Regions from separate parts of the Pectobacterium parmentieri genome, predicted to be linked through region 2. Evidence: predicted binding sites of a transcription regulator. Region 2 holds the regulator's gene; each other region holds the start of a gene.
The links. The regulator PurR, encoded in region 2, represses purine synthesis genes. The targets are predictions, from matches to a motif close to CANGCAAACGTTTGCNTG.
Positions count from the first base shown of each region.

Region 1 (3,286 bases), 1.6 Mb from region 2:
TTTACCCAGCAGTACATCCAGCGGTAAGTCGATAGGTTTGTTGTTGAAGTGACGATCGTTCATCGTCAGATGCAGCTCTTCCGTCGCTTCACCAATCACCGCATAAGGCGCACGCTCACGGCGGCAAATTTCATCAAACTGTGCCAACTGCTCTGGAGCAACGGCCAGAACGTAGCGCTCCTGCGATTCGTTACACCAGACTTCCAGCGGGCTCATGCCCGGCTCATCGTTCAAAATATCGCGCAGTTCAAAGCGACCGCCGCGACCACCATCACTCACCAGTTCCGGCATTGCATTCGATAAACCGCCCGCGCCGACATCGTGAATGAACAGGATCGGGTTGGCTTCGCCCAATTGCCAGCAGCGGTCGATCACTTCCTGACAGCGACGCTCCATTTCTGGGTTATCACGCTGCACAGAAGCAAAATCCAGATCCGCATCAGATTGACCCGATGCCATGGAAGACGCCGCGCCACCGCCCAGACCGATATTCATGGACGGCCCGCCCAGAACAATCAGTTTAGCTCCGACGCTAATTTCGCCTTTTTTGACGTGATCGGCACGGATGTTACCAATACCGCCCGCCAACATAATCGGTTTATGGTAACCACGCAGTTCTGCGCCATTGTGGCTATCAACACGCTCTTCATAAGTACGGAAATAGCCCGTCAGTGCAGGACGACCGAATTCGTTGTTAAATGCCGCACCGCCCAATGGGCCTTCGGTCATGATATCCAGTGCGCTAACAATGCGATCTGGTTTGCCGAACTCTTCTTCTTCCCACGGTTGGATAAAGCCTGGAATACGCAGGTTCGATACGGAGAAACCAACCAGACCGGCTTTCGGCTTAGAGCCACGGCCCGTTGCGCCTTCATCACGGATTTCGCCGCCAGACCCTGTTGCAGCACCCGGCCACGGTGAAATCGCGGTTGGGTGGTTATGCGTTTCAACCTTCATCAGGATATGCGCGTCTTCCTGATGGTAAGCATATTGCCCGTTGGTATCGGTATAGAAACGGCCGACGGCGGAACCTTCCATTACGGAGGCGTTGTCTTTATAGGCGGAGAGAACGTGATCGGGTGTGTGTTCAAAGGTATTTTTGATCATTTTGAACAGTGATTTCGGCTGAGTTACGCCGTCGATCACCCAATCTGCGTTAAAAATCTTATGGCGACAGTGCTCAGAATTCGCCTGCGCAAACATATACAGTTCGATATCGGTTGGGTTACGGCCCAGATTGTTGAAGGCTTCCAGCAGATAATCAATTTCATCTTCCGCCAATGCCAACCCCAGACGGACGTTCGCCTCTTCCAACGCCTGACGCCCTTGCAGCAGAATTTCGATACGCTTGAAAGGGGCAGGTTGATGATGAGAGAACAGTGCTTCAGCCTGCTGCAGGTCGCTAAATACGCTTTCCATCATCCTGTCATGCAACAGTGCCCCCAGTTGCTGCCACTGTTCATCGCTCAGCATTGGCGCATGAATATAGAAAGCTAGCCCGCGCTCCAGACGCAGCACGTTGCTTAATCCACAGTTATGGGCGATGTCCGTCGCTTTGGAAGACCACGGTGAAATGGTGCCAGGACGTGGCGTGACCAGTAATAAACGACCTTGCGGCTCGTGCTCAGCGAGAGAAGGACCATACTTCAGCAAACGTGTCAGTTTGGCCTGTTCATCGTTGTTCAGCGGGGCGCTGACATCGGCGAAATGTACGTATTCAGCATAGATATCGCTGACTGGCAAAACGTGCTCTTTGCAGCGGACCAGCAATTTATTAATACGAAAAGCCGATAAAGCAGGTGAACCACGCAGTATTTCCATAATCTAAAGTTCTCTCGTCTTCGATGCACTGGCTGCAATACAGCCACTGGGTACAACAGGGGGGAAACGCGCACATTATAGAGAATCCTTCCCTCGGACGAAACCGTTTGCGTGGCGATAATTTCACTTCGCATCTGCCGAATGATTAATCGGTGACCAAATCAATAAAAGTTGCACACTGGCGGTTTGTTAAGCAAAATGCCCCAACTCTGGGAAATGACATATAAAAAAACTGCCGTTACAGACAGCCTGGCCACCCGGCCGCCGAGAGATAACTATTTGAAGCCTTTAAAATTAAATTATTTTTTCATCGGGATTATCACGTTACTACTGGCGTTAGCGCTATGGCCTAGCATTCCCTGGCGCAGCAGTCAGGATGTGCAGCTCAGGCAGATCCTGTCACGCGGCGAGTTGCGTATCAGCACCGTTAACTCACCGCTGACTTATGCAATGAGCAACGGATCCCCGACAGGTCTGGACTATGAACTGGCAAAACGTTTCGCCGATTACCTCGGCGTCAAGCTGGTGGTTTCGTCGCGCAAGAACCTTGACGAACTGTTCGACGATCTGGACGGTGACGATGCCGACCTACTGGCTGCCGGGCTGATTTACAATCACGAGCGTCTGGAGCGTTTCCGTGCTGGCCCGACCTACTACTCCATTTCGCAGCAAATGGTCTACCGCCTCGGTTCACCTCGTCCCAAAACGCTGGATAAGCTGCAAGGCCGCCTCGTTGTCACATCGGGCTCCGCCCATGCAGCGACCCTGCGCGATTTAAAAGCAGAGAAGTACCCACAGTTAAGTTGGGAATCCGCCTCCGATCAGAGCACGCAGGAACTATTGAAACAGGTTGCCGACGGCAAACTGGACTATGCGCTAGGTGACTCCGTTACCATCGGCCTGATGCAGCGTATTCATCCACAACTCGCCGTCGCCTTCGATCTCAGCGACGAAGAGCCTGTCACCTGGTATATGCGCCGTTCGCATGATGATAGCCTGTCTGCTGCCTTGTTGGATTTTTTCAGCAAGATTGTCGAAGACGGTACGCTCGCACGTCTGGAGGAAAAATATCTCGGCCACGTTGGTGAATTTGATTATGTCGATACCACCACGTTTCTAGGTGCGATTGATGAAACACTGCCAGACCTGCGCCCGCTGTTCGAAAAGTACGCCATCAATATCGACTGGAAGTTGCTGGCCGCTATCTCCTATCAGGAGTCACACTGGAACCCGCTGGCAACCTCCCCTACTGGTGTGCGTGGGCTGATGATGCTAACGCGTAACACCGCAGAAAGCCTGAACGTGACCGATCGCATCGACCCAGAGCAGAGTATTCGCGGCGGCGCACAATATATGTCGTATATGATGCAAAAAATGCCAGACACCATTCCAGAAGATGAAAAAATCTGGTTTGCGCTGGCATCCTACAACATGGGATACGCCCATCTGCTTGATGCACGTAAAT
Region 1 is NZ_CP015749.1:2,808,476-2,811,761, forward strand. It holds gene purL (phosphoribosylformylglycinamidine synthase) at 1-1,821, opposite strand, end outside; gene mltF (membrane-bound lytic murein transglycosylase MltF) at 2,020-3,286, shown strand, end outside.
Region 1: a site for PurR is predicted at 1,918-1,935, ahead of purL (phosphoribosylformylglycinamidine synthase). Genes of this name have one in related genera too.

Region 2 (3,286 bases):
AATCCTGTAACGCAATGATGACATCCAGCCCCTGACAGCGCTGTTGTGCCAGCGTCTGCTGTTCCCTGGAAATGGTGATGCCATACACGGAAACACCGTAGCGACGTGCCGCGAACTCAGCAAGCCCGCCCCAGCCGCAGCCGATATCCAGCAGAGACATGCCGGGCTTGAGCTGAAGTTTTTCGCAAATCAGGGTGAGCTTATCTTCCTGCGCGCATTCCAACGTTTGCGCTTGTTTCCAGTAAGCGCAGGAATATTGCATGTAAGGATCCAGCATCAGGGCAAAAAGGTCATTACCCAAATCGTAATGCCGTTCGCCGACCACTCGGGCGCGTCGGTGGGATTGTAAATTCGTGACGCGAGCGGCGGCGATCCTCATAAGATCGCGCAGACGGCGGGGGAGTGTATTCTTTAGCCCGGCGCGTAGGACGAGATGGAAAAAGATATCCAGCCGTTCACACTCCCACCATCCGTCCATATAGCTTTCACCTAATCCCAGCGAACCTTTTTGCAAGACGCGTTTAAAAAAATCAGGGTGGTTGACGCAGATATCAAAAGGGCGGGGGCCGTTAATGGCGATATCCGCCGTGGCTAACCTGTCTTGCATGATGTTGAACCAGGGCGAGGTATGGCTACGCTGTTCTTTTGCATAAGGTGTACCCATGATGTCTCCTAAATTTTTCACGTGTGAAAGTATGGAAAAACATACCTGGACAGCACTTACCGCAGCCGATGTATCGGCTGTCACCAGAGAAAAATGAAGAAGACATTTGCACATAAGCAGGTGGTTATCTGCCCATTGGCAAAAAACGCGTATCCGCTTACTTACGTGCGGCTATCGCTATTTGGGGTGTTATCAGTGAAAGTGAAACGCAGTTTTCAGTTTAAATCTGCTTCAGCCAACGTACAAGAAAATTGGCTGAAGCTGACAAGGGAAGCAGGCAGGAATTAAGAAAATCGGTCTATGTTGGATCGCCGAGGTTAGCGGCGATAATCGCGGAACGGGCCGTCGGCAACCGAGCGGCGTTCAATCAGCGTCGGATGCACTTCAATGACGTGTGCATCTTCGCGCTTGCTGGTAATCCGATCCAGCAACATAGAGAAGGCGGATTGGCCCAGACGCTCTTTCGGCTGATGGATGGTAGTCAGTGCCGGTGTAAAGAAACGCGCGTGACGCACATTGTCATAACCGATCACCGAAATGTCCTGTGGTACACGTAACCCCAATTCGTCTGCCGCACAAATGGCACCCATCGCCATGATGTCGCCACCACAGAATACGGCGGTGGGTCGCTGTTTTTGCGCGAGAATCTGATGCATGGCTTTATAACCGGATTCCGGTTCAAAATCGCCCCGCACGACCCATTCATCGCGCACGGTGATGTCGGCTTCCTTCAGGGCTTTTAAAAAGCCAAGGTAGCGCCCGTTCCCCGTGTTGCGCTCTTGTATCCCTGGGATGGCACCGATATCCCGATGGCCGCGTTCAATCAGATAGCGACCCGCCATATAGCCGCCTTCAAAGGCGTTATCGATGATGGTATCGGTGAAATCGCTGTGCATCTGCCCCCAGTCCATGACGACCATGGGAATGCTGCGATAATCTTCCAACATGCCCAAGAGTTCTGGCGGGTATTCGGCACACATGACCAGCAGGCCGTCGACGCGTTTTTGCGCCAGCATCGAGAGATAAGCGCGCTGTTTACCGATGTCGTTATGAGAATTACACAGCACCAGCGTGTAACCTTTGGCATAACAACTGTTTTCGACTGCTTCAATGATCTCAGCGAAATAGGGTGCTTCGCTGGATGTGGCCAGCAAGCCGATAGATTTAGTGTGATTAACTTTGAGGCTGCGGGCGACGGCGCTGGGCGAATAGTGCAATTCCTTGATTGCTGCCCTGACGGCTGCCTTAGTCTCTTCGGCGACGAAACGTGTTTTATTGATCACGTGCGATACGGTTGTGGTGGAAACGCCAGCACGTTTTGCCACATCTTTAATCGTTGCCATCTAAAAATGACTCCTGAACTTACCTGTTACAGACGTAAGTATATTGTTAATCGTTTGCCTACGTTTAAAGTTCTTCTTCTAAGCTAAAAAACAGGATTTCAGAAGGAGAGTGCCGAATGTTATACCGAAGGGATCTGGCTTGACGTTTTTCGACTGATACGCAGCGCTTTCATAAACAGCGGATTGTGTCCGATTTATCATGAAAGTGAAAGGGCTAATTTATACTATTAGTGACGCATTCGTCGGAGATTTTTCGCTAGAATTATGAAAGAATCATAATAACCCTATTATTTGTCGCCTTAACTGCCTAAGCAGATTCGGCTGTGAAGGGGGCGTCTTTTTTTTCAGATGAAGTTTCAGATGAAATTTGTTTGCTAATAAGGAGTGGTTTATGGATACAGATCTGAAGATGTCTTTGCTGACAACCGTCGGCTCGTTGGCTGTGATCATCGCGTTTAGTTTCATTGCGGTGTTGAACTAATCCTTCAGTGCTTTTGCGCGGGTTAGGTATTCAGACAGGTTTATGGCGAATAAACGTGTCTGAATACGCTTCTGTTCGACGAATCGTCTCTTAACGAATCGTCTGTGGTGTCACTACGCGACGCGCTCCAACATAGTGCTCCTGCCAATAATCTTCACTTAGCTTGCTGATACGAATATCTGAACCTGTACGCGGTGACTGGATAAATTTGCCTTCCCCCAGATAAACCCCGACGTGATCGGCCGCACCACGATTATTGATGCGGAAGAAGACCAGATCGCCACTTTCCAGATCACTCTTTTTAATCGGCGCGGCATCACGCAGATGGTACATTTCGTTTGCGGTGCGTGGGATTTGGATCTTAACGACATCTTTATACGCGTAATAGACCAGTCCGCTACAGTCGAATCCGGTAAAAGGAGATGAACCGCCCCAGTGGTAAGGTTTACCGATCTGGCTCATCAACTTATTCATTGCTGTCGTTTTGGCGTGCTGATAGCGTTTTTTATGTGCCGCACTCAGCGTCATCCCTTTTTCTGTGGTTGGTGGCTCTTTATCCACTTTCCCTTTGAGCGTGGCCTTCTTCAACCCGGTTTTGACTCTGGTCTGTGCGATTGTTTGCTTATCTTCTCCAGATTTCAGCTTTTTAAGGTTTTTTCTCACTAGCGCAGGTGTGTTGCCTTGCGTCCGTGATGATGCCTTTTCTGTCGATTTGTTCGCCGTGCGAGATTTGGTTTTATTGCTGACTGCGATGGGTTCTGGTTTTTTGCTTTTGATTGGCGTCGGTGATTTAGCATT
Region 2 is NZ_CP015749.1:1,198,699-1,201,984, forward strand. It holds gene cfa (cyclopropane fatty acyl phospholipid synthase) at 1-664, opposite strand, end outside; gene purR (HTH-type transcriptional repressor PurR) at 982-2,007, opposite strand; gene cydH (cytochrome bd-I oxidase subunit CydH) at 2,399-2,488, shown strand; gene A8F97_RS05340 (C40 family peptidase) at 2,579-3,286, opposite strand, start outside.

Region 3 (3,286 bases), 550 kb from region 2:
CCCAGCGCAACTTCATACCCCAGCGGCAATAGCAGTAAAACGGGGGAAATGAACGCAAAACTCGACCCCAAATATGCTGGGATTTTTCCCTTACAAATGAATAAATAAAGCAGCGTACCCACGCCGTTAAATAATAGTACGGTCGCCGGGTTGATCTTGAACAGAATGGGAACCAGAACGGTAGCGCCAAACATCGCGAATAGATGCTGGAAACTCAACGGGATGGTTTGTAACAAGGGGGGTCGTTCACTCACCCCGATGGCGCGACGAGTCATCTTCATATCCTCTGTAGTGTTGCTATTTATGTGTGCAGGTAGACCCACACTTATTATCACAGCCAGACTCATCCCGCCCCACCGTAGTGAAGCAGGATGATGTGACTGCTGATGTAATAAAAGAACCGCGTGTGACGTAATACAGGCTGTGGCGAACCATAGGAAATACTTAGGTTCGTACCAAAAAAAAGCCGACTATCACGTCGGCTTACCTATTATTTCGTACCAAATATTTTATCGCCCGCATCGCCCAGGCCCGGCATGATGTAACCTTGCTCGTTGAGACCTTTATCAATGGATGCGGTATAAAGCTCGATATCCGGGTGAGCTTTCTCCAATGCGGCAATCCCTTCTGGAGCCGCGACCAATACCAGTACCTTAATACTGTGGCAACCTGCTTTTTTCAGCAGATCGATCGTCGCAATCATTGAACCACCGGTCGCCAACATTGGGTCAACAACCAGCGCCATGCGCTCTTCGATATTGGAAACCAGCTTCTGGAAGTAAGGAACAGGTTCCAGCGTTTCTTCATTACGGTAGATGCCGACAACGCTGATACGCGCACTAGGGACATTCTCCAGTACGCCTTCCATCATCCCCAACCCTGCACGCAGAATCGGTACGACAGTAATTTTCTTGCCTTTAATCTGGTCGACTTCAACCGGACCGCACCAGCCATCAATGGTGACTTTTTCGGTAGCCAGATCGGCCGTCGCTTCGTAAGTCAACAAACTTCCCACTTCGGAAGCCAGTTCGCGAAAGCGCTTAGTGCTAATATCGTTCTCACGCATCAAACCCAGTTTGTGTTTGACAAGTGGGTGTTTCACCTCGACGATCTTCATCATTCTCTCCCCATCGGCTAGTGGACGGACAAAAACGCTAAGCGCGTTTTAAACACCGCTTGCGGCGGCCCGCAGGGCGGCGGGCACGAGAGCCCGTCGTAAAAAAAATCGCGGGATTATACCGCCTTTTTTACTTAGCGCCATATGATTAAGCCTGATCCAGATCAACCGAGGAGAGAAATTGTCGTCATCAACGAAAAATAGCCAGCCGATGACTCATCACTCGCAAACGATTGCCTACACTGTTAGAATTAGCGCGCATTATTTTTACCACAATATATTTGCTAAATACCGTGTTTTATGAATACCGTGTTTTATGAATATAATCCGTAACCTTCGTGGGGACTCAGCAGTGACCGACAAAACCTCTCTCAGCTATAAAGACGCAGGCGTGGATATCGATGCAGGTAATGCATTGGTAGACCGAATCAAAGGTGTAGTGAAACAGACCCGTCGCCCGGAAGTTATGGGTGGATTGGGTGGTTTCGGTGCCTTGTGCGCCTTACCGCAAAAATACCGCGAACCGATTCTGGTTTCCGGCACTGATGGAGTCGGCACCAAACTGCGCCTGGCAATGGACCTGAAGCGCCACGATACGATTGGTATCGATCTGGTTGCGATGTGCGTGAACGACCTGGTCGTTCAGGGTGCTGAGCCGCTGTTCTTCCTCGATTATTACGCAACGGGTAAGCTGGATGTCGACACCGCTGCCAGCGTGATTACCGGTATCGCGGAAGGCTGTAAGCAATCAGGCTGTGCGCTGGTCGGTGGTGAAACCGCCGAAATGCCGGGCATGTATCACGGTGAAGACTACGATGTTGCTGGCTTCTGCGTCGGTGTCGTAGAAAAATCAGAAATCATTGACGGTAGCAAAGTTCAGCACGGCGATGTTCTCGTTGCCCTCGCGGCAAGCGGCCCGCACTCAAACGGCTATTCTTTGGTGCGCAAAGTGCTTGAAGTCAGCAAAACCAATCCAGAGCAGTTCGAACTGGAAGGCAAACCGCTGGCCGACCACCTGCTGGCACCGACCAAAATCTATGTAAAATCCGTGCTGTCCCTAATTGAGAAAGTGGATGTCCACGCGATTTCTCACCTGACCGGCGGCGGCTTCTGGGAAAATATCCCACGCGTGCTGCCAGAAGGTATGCAGGCAACTATCGACGAATCCAGTTGGCAATGGCCTGCGGTCTTCAACTGGCTGCAACAGGCTGGTAATGTTAGCCGCCACGAAATGTATCGTACTTTCAACTGCGGTGTTGGTATGATCATCGCACTGCCAGCCGAACAGGCAGACGAGGCCGTTGCGTTACTCAACAGCAGCGGCGAAAACGCATGGAAAATCGGCGTCATTACCCAAACCGATGCCGGAGACGCAGTGGTTATTAACTGATGAAAAACATCGTTGTGCTGATTTCAGGTCATGGAAGCAACTTACAGGCGTTGATTGACGCCTGTAAAAACGGACGCCTTAAAGGGAAGATTGCCGCCGTATTCAGTAATAATGCGGAGGCTTATGGACTAGAACGTGCGCAGAATGCTGAGATCCCTACGTGCGTCCTGAATCCTGAAGATTTTGCCGACCGTGCCGCATTTGATGCCGCATTAGCAAACGAAATTGAACAGTATCAACCGGCGCTCGTGATCTTAGCAGGCTACATGCGGATTCTTAGCCCGGAATTTGTTGCAACGTTTGCAGGCAAAATGTTGAACATTCACCCTTCTCTGCTGCCCAAATATCCTGGCCTGCATACGCACCGCAAGGCGCTGGAAAATGGCGATAATGAACACGGCACGTCCGTGCATTTTGTCACCGATGAACTGGACGGCGGCCCGTTGATTCTGCAAGCGAAGGTGCCTGTATTTACTGACGATACGGAAGAAAGTCTAAGTGAACGCGTTAAGACGCACGAGCACACGATTTATCCGATGGTCATTAACTGGTTCCTGAACGGCAGGCTGGTGATGCGTGATAATGAGGCCTGGTTGGATAGCGTGCGAATTCCTCCACAGGGTTATGCCGCCTAGTAGTACTGTCAGTTCGCCATAGTCGTGAGGCTCTCCTGCGGAGCCTCACGATCCATTGAATCTTTACTCCCCTCAACTTATTTCTTTCCACGCCAACGCAAGAATTCTCACCATGTATTCTGTCGTATTAAGGCCGTATTAGGG
Region 3 is NZ_CP015749.1:644,680-647,965, reverse strand. It holds gene uraA (uracil permease) at 1-275, opposite strand, end outside; gene upp (uracil phosphoribosyltransferase) at 491-1,117, opposite strand; gene purM (phosphoribosylformylglycinamidine cyclo-ligase) at 1,470-2,507, shown strand; gene purN (phosphoribosylglycinamide formyltransferase) at 2,507-3,142, shown strand.
Region 3: a site for PurR is predicted at 1,340-1,357, ahead of purM (phosphoribosylformylglycinamidine cyclo-ligase). Genes of this name have one in related genera too.